2 linked regions of the Synechococcus elongatus PCC 11801 genome follow. The protein of the gene in region 1 interacts with the protein of each later gene in a pairwise test. Links are inferred from orthologs where the notes say so. Each region holds a gene or a part of one and is shown in the gene's direction. Other genes may lie near its edges.

Region 1 (7,693 bases):
GATCCGCCATGACGCTCCGCAGATGCTGATGCTGGTTTGAGCCTGAGCGAATCTCAGTCGATCGTCAAGCGATTAGGCGGAGGGTCAGGGTAAGAATCGCGACAATAGAGAGCGATCGCTATTGTTCAGGGCCTGTCATGACTGCTGCTGCTCCGAATCGCTCCCGTCGTCGCCTGTTGCTCGGCCTGTTCGGGGCTGCGGGCAGCGCGGGGTTGTTCTTGCTCTGGCGCCAATCGCGATCGCCCATTGATGAGGTGGACAATCCTTTGCAGCTCAGTGAGGCGGAATGGCAGCAGCGACTTGCGCCTGCAGCCTATGCGGTGCTGCGGCAAGCTGCAACTGAACGTCCCTTTAGCAGTGCACTGCTTGGTGAAAAACGGATCGGACAATACTGCTGTGCAGGCTGCGAACAACCGTTGTTTGAGTCCAGTGCCAAATATGACAGCGGTACGGGCTGGCCGAGTTTTACAGAGGCGATCGCGGGCAGTCTGGGCTTCCAGACCGATTACAAACTAGTCGTGCCACGGACGGAATACCACTGCAGTCGTTGCGGTGGGCATCAGGGACATGTCTTTAACGATGGACCAGCTCCGACCGGTAAACGCTTTTGCAACAACGGTGTCGCGCTGACTTTTATACCTGCAACTGATCAGGGCTGATCAGGACGCCGGACTACGGTGGCGGCTGGGGCAGCATCACTTACAGGCAGCGGAGGAAGTGATTTGAGTTCTGCGACTTGCTCTTGCAGTTCTCCCGTGGAGGACAGCAGCTGTCCCAAGCTGTTGATCAGCCGCCGAATGTTCTCGATCACGGCTGGATCGCCGGTGAGGCGATTGAGATCTGTAGTGATTTTCTGGGCGTTCTGGAAGGTGATGCGGGCAGAATCGAGCGTCTGCTGCAAAGTCAGCAGATTCTCTGGTGAGTTCAGCGCCGTCGAAACATCGCGGAGATTGCGCGAAGCTACCGCTAAATTGGCCGATAGTTCATTGAGGTTGTCGACCAGCTTGCCGCTGTTGACCTTATCAATGGCTGGCTCAAGATTCGTCAGAATCTGCTGCAGGTCTTGGCTGGAGCTTTCAAGGCTCGTCAGCGTGTTGCGCACGGATTGCCGATTTTCTGCGATCGCGGCTTCCACTTCGCTAGCAGCACCTTGAGCAGCGGCCAGTGTCTCGCGTAGCGGTGAAATTTCTTGCTGAAGAGAGGTGCTGAGCTGACGAATACTGCGGGCGGCTTCCCCTGCGTCCTGTCCTGTCTGATTGAGTGTCTCGACTAAGTTGGCCTGCTCAATCTGCGCCATGAGCGTGGCGATCGAAGTGACAATGCTGGCGAGATTTGCCGACTGCACCCCTTCCACTTCACTGCCATTACACAGGATCAAGTTGGGATCGCAGGTCGGCGATCGCGGACTGGTTTTGGCGAGCACCTCAGGGGAAATGCTACGCTTCGGTTCAATGGTCAGGTTGGGATTGCCCAAGAGTGACGAGATTTGGGCTGAGATGACGGAATCGCGGGGGATGACCAGAGTGGCAGGCTCAATTTGAATGCGGACTTTAACGCTATTGCTCTCTGCTTGAATATCAGTGACCTGTCCCACTTGAACCCCGCGATAGATCACGGGGGTGCCTACTGTTAGCCCAGCAGTGTCCTTAAACTTCACGGTCACTGAGTAGCGATTTTGATTGAGACTGACGCCGCGCAGCCAAAAAATTAAGCCGGCTAGGGCGCCGACCCCGGCAATGAGCATGAGGCCAACGCTGCCTTCTCGGACAATTCGCGATCGCATCGCTGTTGTTCCTCCGGTTGATCGACGCTAGGTCGCGACTTGAATGGGACCGTCGATACGACCACTCAGGAATTGACGCACGTAGATGTTATCAGTCTCGTCTAGCGCTGCGGCAGACCCCTGCCAACAGACTCGTCCTCGGTAGAGCAAGATTAGGCGATCGGCTGTGCGGCGGGTTGTGCTTTCTTGGTGTGTGACAACCACGTAGGCCGCTTGGGGCTGTTGTTCTTTCAAGCTCCGCATCAGGTCTTCGACCACCGTTGAGGCAATTGGGTCTAGCCCAGCAGTCGGCTCATCATACAAAATCAGCGATCGCCCGCCGGTCTCTTCCAAGAAGGTGCTGATAATGGCTCGGGCAAAACTCACCCGCTTGCGCATCCCACCCGACAGCTCCGAGGGCATTAGGTGGGCGATATTCGGAAGTCCCACACTGTCGAGACTATGGGCAACATAGCGCTCAATTTCTGCTGGGGTCAGGTTTGTGTGCTGATAGAGGTAGAAGCCAACGTTCTCGCCCACTGTCAGCGAGTCGAACAGGGCTGCCTGCTGAAAGACCAAGTTGATGGGGAAGGGATTGGGTTGTTCAGTAATCGGAGCGGTTCGCTGTTGCCCTGCCACCCAGACCTCGCCGGAGTCCGGCAAAATCAAGCCGCTAATAATCCTGAGGATGGTGGACTTACCCGTTCCCGAGGGACCGAGAATGCCGATCGCCTCTCCGGGATAAATACTGAGATCGACCCCATCTAGGACAACTTGGTTGCCAAAGGCTTTGCGGACATTGCGAAGCTCGATTAGCGGCTCAGCATCATGACAGCTCGACATTAACTTGGCTGCAAAGATTGCCCATATTTTAGGTGGGGTCGCGACAGATACCTGCGTTCAGTGAAGAGCAATGGTCGATCTCAAGTGGAACCCAAGCTCAGCCCGCAGGCTAAGGGATTGAAAAAGTAACCCGTTACCTTCGACAGGTCGCAGAGCTGCACGTACGATCGTGGTCGTGGGCAGCCTGTCTACACCTCCGCCTCTCCCAACTCGACGGAGAGTTTGGTCAATGCACGCAAAAGCTAGGCATCTTCTGTGGATAAAGTCACTCTCCAGCGAATTGCGACCCAGTTCCGACTTTTGGGCTGGGGGATTTTTTGGACGCAAATCACCCTTGCCGTCGTCGCTTTTGGGGTGTTGATGTTCAACAACCTAGGCCGTGCCCTGACCCGCGATCGCATTGTTGGCTTAGGGCCTGGTCTCTCGATGACCTCACTGGCCTTGGTGGCCTTGGCTTACACCACCTACCACGCCTTTCGCTACGTCCAATTGGGTCAGCGCTTGAATGGCGATCCGCTCCGGCGACCGAGCCGCGCTGAAACCCGAAATTTTGTAGTGCGTGGCATTTGGGTGAATGCGGCAGGTTTGCTGATTGCAGTCTTGGGCTATCAAGCCCTTGCCGGTAGCCTGACCTTCCAAGCCTCGATGCAGCAGCCTGGCTTTACCGGTCTCAATAACCAGATGGGGAACAACGCGATTACGTCGCTGGAAATGTTTTCCATGCTCTCTAATACCCAAGTGCTGACAGGGCACGTGCTCTCACTATTTGTCAGTCTCTGGCTTCTGCGCATTCTGTCCCAAGGCGCCAACCGCTAGGCAACATCTGACCCCTCTGGGAGACCTTGGCTACGTCATCTCTATGACCCACGAACTGGCGTGGGATCGCACACGGCGATCGGAGAGGCGTGTAATAACATAGAGGCCACTCCCCGAGACCCCTATGGCTAGCAAATCGGACGCGATCGCTCCAGAGAAGGAAAAAGCCCTAAATCTTGTGCTCAGCCAGATTGAGCGCAACTTTGGTAAGGGTGCCATCATGCGCCTTGGCGACGCGGCGCGGCTGCGGGTCGAAACGATTCCCACGGGGGCGCTGACCCTTGATCTGGCGCTGGGAGGTGGTTTGCCCAAGGGTCGGATTATCGAAGTTTATGGCCCCGAAAGCTCGGGTAAAACCACACTCACCTTGCATGCGATCGCCGAAGTTCAAAAGCAGGGAGGCATTGCTGCTTTTGTGGATGCTGAACACGCCCTTGATCCGGTCTATGCCACAGCCTTAGGGGTCGACATCGATAACTTGCTGATCTCTCAGCCCGACACTGGCGAGATGGCACTGGAAATTGTTGATCAACTGGTGCGCTCGGCAGCAGTCGACATTGTGGTGATCGACTCAGTTGCAGCCCTCGTTCCCCGCGCTGAAATTGAAGGGGAAATGGGTGATACCCAAGTGGGTCTGCAGGCTCGCTTGATGAGCCAAGCGATGCGGAAAATCACTGGCAACATTGGCAAATCAGGCTGTACGGTCATCTTCCTGAACCAGTTGCGCCAAAAGATCGGCGTCACCTACGGTAGCCCTGAGACGACGACCGGTGGCCAAGCCCTGAAGTTCTACGCGTCTGTCCGTCTGGATATTCGTCGGATTCAAACCCTAAAAAAAGGAACGGAAGAATACGGTACCCGCGCCAAGGTCAAGGTTGTCAAAAACAAGGTGGCACCACCCTTCCGCATTGCCGAATTTGACATTCTCTTCGGCAAAGGCATTTCTACCCTCGGTTGTTTGGTCGATTTGGCCGAAGAAACTGGCGTGATCCTGCGTAAGGGCGCTTGGTACAGCTACAACGGCGACAATATCGGCCAAGGTCGCGACAACACGATTACTTACCTCGACGAACATCCCGACTTCCGAGCAACGGTCGAGCAGCAAGTGCGTGAAAAATTAGCTCTCGGTGCCCAAGTCTCAGCCAATACGGTTGGGGCTGCTCCTGCTGCGGTGACAGCCGACGAAGACTAAAGCAGGCGTTAGCCCCATCATTGCCGACTTCATCGACCGATGGGAACGATGCCCGTTTTGCCCATTGGTTGAGCCTGCACTCATCACCTAAAGCAAAAGTCCCCAATCGCTGACTGGGGACTTTAACACTTAAGGCACTAATGAGTAGCAGTGATTCAAGCGAGTGATCGCAGCTGAATCTAGGCTGCTTCCGTGGTTTCCGTGCCTTTTTCTTCGTTACTTTGGCTATTGGCAAACGGAGATGGGCGACGACCCCGGCTGCGCAGGTTCCGTTTCCGGAACTTACGAGCATAGGCTTCGTTACGGAGAGCTTTTTCTTTTTTCAGGTTGCGGCGCTTCGCCATGGTGACCTCTCGCGAAAGAACGGTGCGGACTGTCTAACAAAACCGACAGGGGCAAGGGGCTTAGATCGTGGCGATCGCCCAGCCATGCCCACACGAACGCAGAATGACTATCTTATCATCCTTGTCCATGTGTTGATTCCGTAGAAACTTAAGAGCGACTAACGATGCCTGACCACTGTACTTGCCGCTGATTACTGCGGCGATAGGAGAAGAAGCGGGTTTCATCTTGGAAGGTGCAGTGCGGCGCGATCGCGATTTGATCGTCCTTCAATCCCAACTGCAATAGCTGCTGGCGGTTGACCTGACGAACATCCAGTCGCAGGCGATCGCGATCGGGATCCGGCAAGACGGCAGGCGAGGATCCCGCCAAGAACGGTTGGGGATCCGTGAGCGTCGGTTCTAGCGATTGCAGCGTTTGCAGGGCCACCTGCTGCTCGACTTGATAGACTTCACCGGCGATCGCAGGGCCGAGGGCAACGCGCAGATCCTCCGGTTGACTACCTTGCGCAAGAAGCTGTTGCACTGCAATACGCAAAACACCAGCAGCAGTTCCCCGCCAGCCGGCATGAACGGCGGCAACTTGACCCTGCTGAACATCAGCGACTAAAGCAGGGGTGCAATCGGCAGAGCAGACCCAAAGCGATTGGCCAGCTGCTTCGCTGTAAAGGCCATCGGCTTCGGAGAGCGGTGACGCGGTATGTGGTGCGATCGTGGCTGGTAAGACCGTGTTGCCGTGAACTTGTTTGACGCGATGGACAGAGGCTTGTGGATTCAGGAACGGTTGAAGCTGATGGGGTTCGGCTGGTGCAAAGGTACGGGTAAAAAAGCCATGCTCAAAGTCAGCCAACAATTGGCAGCGAAGATAAGTTCCTGCTGAGGTGTCTTGCCAAAACCAATGGTCAACGTCTGCAATCATGGCAATGAACTTGAGCCGTCAGAGTCCTGTTGTCCAGCCTAGCGAATGGTTTGTTTGAATCTCCAACAGCAAGCTCAGCAAGCCGGACTGCGCTATAACATCCGGACAATCGCCGTCACAGATTCCACCAATGCGCAGCTGTGGCAGCAGGTTGATCGCCATGATCAGGTGCTGATTGCTGCGCAACAGCGAGCCGGACGAGGACAGCAGGGACGGAGTTGGTTGTCGCCCTTGGGTGGCCTCTATCTCTCCTTGGGACTCAGTGTCGATTTACCCGCAACAGAATCGGCGCGCTTGATGTTTGGATCTGCTTGGGGCGTTGCGCAAGCGCTGCGATCGCAGGTTCCGGTTCAGTTGAAATGGCCGAACGATCTGGTGCTGTGCGATCGCAAACTTGGAGGAATCCTGGTTGAAACTCGTCTGCAGGGCGATCGCTTGCGAGAGGCAGTGATTGGTCTGGGCTTGAATTGGAATAATCCAGTTCCTGAGACGGGTATTGCCCTCAGTCGCGTGACGACTGCTTGGGCAGACTTGCCAAATCTAGCGATCGCAGTGCTTCAAGGACTACAAGCAGGTTTGGATCGGTGGTTAGTCGCTGAGTGGGAAACATTACTACCCCAATACGATCAATGGCTCTATCGGCGCGGCGATCGCTTTGAGTGGGAACAGCAGACCATGACCTTGATTGGTATTGATCCCAGTGGCGGGCTGCGACTGCGCGGGTGCGATCGTGACTATTGTGTTCAGCCCGGTGAGCTTAGTCTCTGGCATCTGCTCCGTCATGCTGAAACTGAGCCATCAATACGCCAATAACGGGATCGAGTTTTTACACTGGGAAAGCTTGCTAATTTTGGGACTCAATTCTCAGAGGCAAGTGCTGCATTTTGTCGAGGCCCCTGTGAATCGCCCGTTCTCCTCTACATTGGCTGCCCTGCTCAGTGCTACAACCGTGCTGATCGGAGTTTCAGCCCCCTCGGGTCAGGCACAGTCAGTCCCCACTCCAACGACCCCCGAAGCGCTCCCGAGTCTACCCGATGATTTGCGGCTACGCCCCTCACCTCAGCCGGGGAATGATCTCGGAGAAGTGCGGTTACGGCGCGACAATCCTGAAGCCTTCCCGCAGGTAGATTTGCGAGCGCGGCTGCGATCAGCCTGTGGTAACCCAGAGTTTGCCGGCGCGCTCTCACCGCGAGAATGTCAGCAAGCGGAGCAGAACAGTAATACGGCAATCACCACTGGCGGGGAGCTGCAAATCGACCCGATTACGGGCGAGGCAGTACCGAACTTGGGTCGCCTCCAGCCGCCTTCGACGAATCCGCTGTCTGTAGCGGTTTCCTACCTCGGTCGCCAGCTCGGCAACACGTTGAATGTGGCGCAATACTTGAACCGCACGGCGCGACCCGATGGCATTCAGAACAATGGCGATCGCCAGCTTCTTTTTCCCCTGAGTGTCCGCGCTGCCATTAGCTCCACCTTTGGCTGGCGCGTGCATCCGGTGTTTGGCGACTATCGCATGCACACGGGCACCGACATCGCTGCTCCGATGGGAACGCCAGTCGTCGCTGCTTTCTCTGGGACCGTGGCGATCGCAGACTTTCTGGGTGGCTACGGCCTGACGGTTGTCTTGAACCATCAAGACCCGCTGCGGGAAACCCTCTACGCTCACCTCTCAGAAATCTTTGTCCGTCCCGGCGATCGCGTCAAACAGGGCGAGGTCATTGGCCGAGTTGGCATGACGGGCACAGCCACAGGACCACACCTGCACTTTGAGCTACGCGAACCTCGCGGTGGCAGTTGGGTTGCTGTCAACAGCGATAACC
Region 2 (5,263 bases), 290 kb from region 1 along the record:
GAAATACTTGTTACAACAGCGATCGCCGCGATCGGAGCCGTCAGAGAGGCCCAAAGACAGCTCAAAAGATCCCATCATTGTCGAAACAGATTTTAATATTTATTTACCTCTGCTCTTTTCGCAGGAGACCAAAACCCCATGCCGAGCATTCGCTTTATCCGTGAAGACAAAGAGGTCTTTGCCGCCGATGGGGCCAACCTCCGCTTCAAAGCTGTGGAGAACCAAGTCGACCTCTACACCTTCGGTGGCAAGATGATGAACTGCGGCGGCTACGGCCAATGCGGGACTTGCATTGTCGAGATTGTCCAAGGTGCTGAGAACCTCTCGCCCCGCACGTCGTTTGAAGAGCGTAAGCTCAAACGCAAGCCTGATTCGTACCGTCTTGCCTGCCAAGCATCTGTCAATGGGCCAGTGACAGTGTTGACCAAGCCCAACCCCAAAGAGGCCCAACGCGAGACGCTGATTGCTCAAGATTTAGCCAAGCCGATCCCTGTAACTGCGCCAGCAGCCCCGCCTCAAGAGGAGCTCAGCCCCGATAGTGATCAGCCTTCGATCGCGACGGCTGAATCGTAAAGAGCGTTGGGCTTTTGCAAAAAACTCAGGGGCATGATAGCCCAGAGTGGTAGGCTGAAGAAAATTTTTCGGAACTGCTACTACTGAGGCTGAGTCGCTATGCAAGTCAACGAGCTTGGGTTCCTTGCCAGTCTGCTATTTGTGCTCGTGCCGAGCGTCTTTTTGATCGTCTTGTACATCCAGACAGCAAGCCGCGAAGCGAAATAAAGGCTGGACTCAAACCGAGTCTTTGCCACGAGTCATTCAAAAGCCCGACGGATTTCCGCCGGGCTTTGTTTTCGTAAAGTTGAGAGCTAAGCGGCTGTGCGGGTCAACAGCACAGGGCAATCGGCGTAGACGCGGACGTAGTCGGAAATGGAGCCGCCCAAGAGGCGATCGAGATCCGGTAAGCCCTTGGCAATGGTTGGACGGCGATCGGGTGATCCGAGAATCAGCAGGTCGGCATTCGCTTCAGCCGCGATTGCACAAATCGCTTCACCGGCCTTATTGCTCGATGCTGTGAACAACTTCACCTCAATTCCCTGCTGACGGGCGGTTTTGGCTGCTGCTTGCAGGATGGGATCTTCCTCAGGGTTGCTGGCGGCTGGCCCACTGGTGACATGAGCGAGCAAGAGTTGACCGCCGCTGATATCACGAGCCAGAGCGATCGCCTGTTTCAGAGCCTCTTGAGCGGCTTCTGACTTATCCAGCGCCACCATGATTCGATTCAACCGTTTGACGTAGATGTCATCGCGCACCAGCAGCATCGGCTTTGAAGACAACTGGAATACGTACTGGCTGACGGAGTTCTGCAGAATCGATTGCAGGCGCTTTAGACCACGCGAGCCCATGATGATCAAGTCGGTGTTGATCTCTTCCGCTACCTGACAGACGACTGTTTTGGGGTCGCCTTGACGCAGGATGGTGCTGACCTTAGTGGGGTCTAGCTTGAGTGACTGGACTGCAGTGGCCAGCAATTTACCGCCTTCTTCCCATTTCTGGGTCAGCTGTTCGGGGCTAATTTGGCCGGGAACCACGTGCAGGATCGAAATACTGGCCTGCTTGAGCGCAGGAATTTCTAGCAACTGCTTGAGCATTTCCTCAGAGTTGCCAGTGCCAGAATCAGCGAGCAAGATTTTTTGAATCATGAACCACAGCTCCTCGGGTCGTTCAACAGAGCACAGAGCAGGGTTGCGTCGGGGACTGCCGGGGCAGGCTAACTGCGTCCCCTGCACCTCCTCATAATATTTCTTGAGAGAGAATTCCTCGCACCGCGTAAAGACGCCGTCATGTCTGCTGACATAAATCTTGAAAAAGAAGCCCCGCCTTGGTTTGACTACCCGCTACGGGTGCAACCCCATCACACCGACTATGCCGGCATTGTTTGGCATGGCACCTATCTCGCCTGGTTGGAAGAAGCGCGGGTTGAATGCCTGCGATCGGTGGGGGTAGCCTTTGCTGACTTGGTGTCTTTAGGGGTCGATTTGCCAGTGGTCGACCTGGGGGTTCGCTACCGCCGAGCGATCGCCTTGGGTGAGTCGGTGTTAGTTCGCGTCCGCACTGGCCCCAGTCAAGGTGTGCGGCTGGTCTGGGACTGTCAGATTTGCCTGTCGCCTGATCAGGTTTGCGCCACCGCTCAAGTGATTTTGGCTCCGGTCGATCGCCAGCGGGGACGCATCCTGCGGCAGCTCCCTGAACCTCTCCAAGCGGCGATCGACCGGCTGCAGGCGGGTCAGTACAGTCCTGAATGAGTCACTTGCTGACCTTGCTGACAGATTTTGGCTTGCAGGACAGCTATGTCGCGGCCATGAAAGGGGTGATCTATTCGATCTGTCCAGAGGCGACTCTGGTTGATTTGTGCCATGCAATCCCGCCTCAGGATGTGGCGGCAGGCCGTTGGCAGCTATTGCAAGCAGTGCCTTACTTCCCAGCGGGAACCGTGCATTTGGCGGTGGTGGATCCAGGGGTGGGTAGCGATCGCCGCGCCGTAGTGATTGAAACAGCGATCGGGCTACTGGTCGGCCCTGATAACGGCCTCTGGAGTGGTCTCCTCAGCCGCTTTCCGGCGCAACGGGCAGTCAACCTGACTAACACGAACTACTGGCGATCGCCTCAGCCAGATCCGACCTTTCATGGTCGCGATATCTTTGCACCGGTTGCTGCTCATCTGCTCAATGGTGTGCCGTTGACTGAGCTAGGACCTTTAATTGAGCCAGCCTCCTTGCAGACCTTGGGGGAGTCGCAACCGCAACGATCGCCTCAGGGTTGGCAAGGACAAATTCAAGCGATCGATCGCTTTGGCAACCTGATCACCACCCTGCCGGCAGAGCTGGGTCAGGCAGCAGCGGGTCTGACTTTGGGCGATCGCTGGCTGCCGATCGCACGAACCTATAGTGAAGTCGCGGTTGGTGACTTGCTAGTGCTGGCAGGGAGTCATGGCTACCTAGAAATCGCCCAACGCAACGGCTCCGCACAACAAGCCTTAGGTGCAGAAATGGGCGCAGTCGTTCAATTGGTCTGTAGACGGGCACCCTAAACAGCAATCTGTCTGCGATCGCAGTCATGGATTTGCTGGACTCTCTTGCACCGCCCCGATCGCAGCGATCGCGCCTTCAAGAATCCCCTGCAACGATGCGGGCTATGCCGGACGCTGAGGCGCTGTGCTGTCTTGCCTTGGTGCAAGTGCCACGGCTGGGGCCAGCCTTACTCCGGCGTCTTCTGGTGCACTTTGGCAGTTTTGAAGCTGCTTGGCAGGCCCCGACAACAGCGCTGTTGGAAGTCGATGGCATTGGTCTGTTACTGGCCGAAGCGATCGCGACCCTCAGGCAGCAGTTGCAGCCAGAAGCTTTTTGGGAGCAGCACCAGCGCCAAAATCCGCACTTTTTACTGTGGACTGATCCGGCTTATCCACGCCTCCTGCGCGAAATTCCCACGCCACCGCCTGTTCTCTACTACCGAGGCAACTTAGACCTGATTCAACCGCCGCTGGATGCAGTAGCGATCGGGATTGTGGGCACGCGCGACCCGTCGCCCTATGGTCGCCGCTGGACGGGCAAGTTGAGTGGTGCGATCGCCCAAGCAGGCTACACTGTCATTTCTGGTTTGGCCTATGGAGTTGATACGGAAGCCCACCAAGCCTGTCTGGAAGCGCGGGGAAAAACCGTTGCAGTGCTGGGCACCGGCGTCAATGTGATCTATCCGCCGCAGAATCGCACTCTGTACGAAGCGATTTTGGAGCAAGGTGGATTAATTCTGAGTGAGCAACCCAGCGCTACTCAGCCCGATCGCGGTGCTTTTCCAGCGCGAAATCGCATCATTGCTGGTCTCAGTCGGGCTCTGCTAGTGACAGAAGCACCGGGGCGCTCAGGTGCTTTGATTACGGCTCATTTAGCCAATGAATTTTGTCGAGACGTCTACATCCTGCCGAACAGCTTGGATAATCCCAAGGCGGCGGGTTGCCTGAGCTTGATTCAGCAAGGAGCACAACCGATTTTAGGAGCGGGGCACTTGCTTGATTGGCTCCGACAATTACCGCCTCTTGACCCACAGTCTCAGCCGCTAATTCCCTTGGCTGTGCCGAGTCAAGAAGCGGAAGCAGCAATCGCGGACTTGACACCGGAGCAAGCAAAGGTTTATGCCATTCTGAGTGATCAACCGATTAGTAAAGATGAGATTGTTGAGCGATCGGGCTTAGATTTTTACCAAGTTCAAATTCATATTACTCACTTGGAGATCTTAGGCCTTGTTGAGGTTCTCCCAAGTGACTTCTGTCAACGCTGCTAGCGTAAAATTTGTCCTTCTTTGATCTGCAATCAATGCCCTATCCGAGCGCCCAAAATAAGCATCCGTTACCTGGCTTTCCTCAAGTCTGCTTTATTCAAAATACGGTTCAGAACCCCAACATCATCATTGGGGACTACACCTATTACGATGATCCTGAAGATTCTGAGAACTTCGAGCGTAATGTTCTCTATCACTTTCCGTTTGTGGGTGACAAGCTGATCATTGGTAAGTTTTGCGCGATCGCCCGTGGCGTTCAATTCATCATGAATGGCGCTGCTCACAAAATGTCAGGCTTCTCGACCTACCCCTTTGAAATTTTTGGGCCGAGTTGGGATCGAGTCATGCCGCAGCCCGGTGACTATCCCTACAAGGGCGATACGGTGGTTGGTCATGATGTTTGGATTGGCTACGAAGCCCTGATTATGCCGGGTGTTCAGATTGGTCACGGTGCGATTATTGGGGCGCGATCAGTCGTGACTAAAGATGTTCCGCCCTATGCGGTTGTTGGGGGGAATCCTGCTCAAGTTTTAAAAATGCGCTTCCCAGATTCTGTGATTGAAACATTACTGGCGATCGCTTGGTGGGATTGGCCAATTGAGAAAATTACAGAGAATTTAGAAGCAATCGTTGGCGCAGATTTAGAAGTCCTTAAAAATATCAGTAGTTGAATCGAAAGATTTGTGTCTATCAGTCAGTCCTGTGATTGATTTTGATCATCCTTCAATTCAGGCTTTAGCTACAGAACTGCAAGCTGATCAATCTTCTATAACTGCGATCGCTCAGGCCTGTTTTGAATGGGTGCGCGATCAGATTCGCCATAGCTCAGACTCTCAACTCAATCCTGTAACCTGTCGTGCTTCAGAGGTGCTGGAGTACTGAACGGGCTACTGCTACGCCAAAAGTCACCTGTTAGTTGCGTTGTTGCGGG

Evidence for each region. The genes of interacting proteins can lie anywhere in the genome.
Region 2: the proteins of recA (region 1) and dprA interact in binary tests that used the Bacillus subtilis proteins (3 or more experiments, as listed by UniProt). The link is inferred for Synechococcus elongatus PCC 11801 from one-to-one orthologs.

Annotation. Positions count from the first base shown.
Region 1 is NZ_CP030139.2:2,230,338-2,238,030, forward strand. Bases 2,715-5,579 are described here. They hold recA (recombinase RecA), read left to right. Parts: upstream 2,715-3,545; coding sequence 3,546-4,613; downstream 4,614-5,579. Other genes in these bases: DOP62_RS11115 (DUF3611 family protein), read left to right, coding at 2,861-3,421; DOP62_RS11125 (hypothetical protein), read right to left, coding at 4,793-4,957; pgeF (peptidoglycan editing factor PgeF), read right to left, coding at 5,106-5,579. In the rest of the region: DOP62_RS11095 (bile acid:sodium symporter family protein), read right to left, coding at 1-10; peptide-methionine (R)-S-oxide reductase MsrB, read left to right, coding at 138-659; DOP62_RS11105 (MlaD family protein), read right to left, coding at 650-1,783; DOP62_RS11110 (ABC transporter ATP-binding protein), read right to left, coding at 1,811-2,605; more of pgeF, read right to left, coding at 5,580-5,873; DOP62_RS11135 (biotin--[acetyl-CoA-carboxylase] ligase), read left to right, coding at 5,919-6,686; DOP62_RS11140 (M23 family metallopeptidase), read left to right, coding at 6,772-7,693. UniProt on the Bacillus subtilis protein: Multifunctional protein involved in homologous recombination, DNA repair and competence.
Region 2 is NZ_CP030139.2:2,523,692-2,528,954, forward strand. The notes cover bases 2,415-5,263. They hold dprA (DNA-processing protein DprA), read left to right. Parts: upstream 2,415-3,192; coding sequence 3,193-4,335; downstream 4,336-5,263. Other genes in these bases: DOP62_RS12645 (SAM hydrolase/SAM-dependent halogenase family protein), read left to right, coding at 2,415-3,088; DOP62_RS12655 (Vat family streptogramin A O-acetyltransferase), read left to right, coding at 4,368-5,003; DOP62_RS12660 (hypothetical protein), read left to right, coding at 5,035-5,214. In the rest of the region: DOP62_RS12625 (2Fe-2S iron-sulfur cluster-binding protein), read left to right, coding at 139-573; photosystem II reaction center protein PsbM, read left to right, coding at 673-780; DOP62_RS12635 (universal stress protein), read right to left, coding at 867-1,700; DOP62_RS12640 (acyl-CoA thioesterase), read left to right, coding at 1,842-2,303; more of DOP62_RS12645, read left to right, coding at 2,300-2,414. UniProt on the Bacillus subtilis protein: Protein that helps load RecA onto ssDNA during transformation. Binds cooperatively to circular ssDNA, is able to bridge different segments of DNA. Favors the loading of RecA onto SsbA- or SsbB-coated ssDNA and formation of RecA-DNA filaments.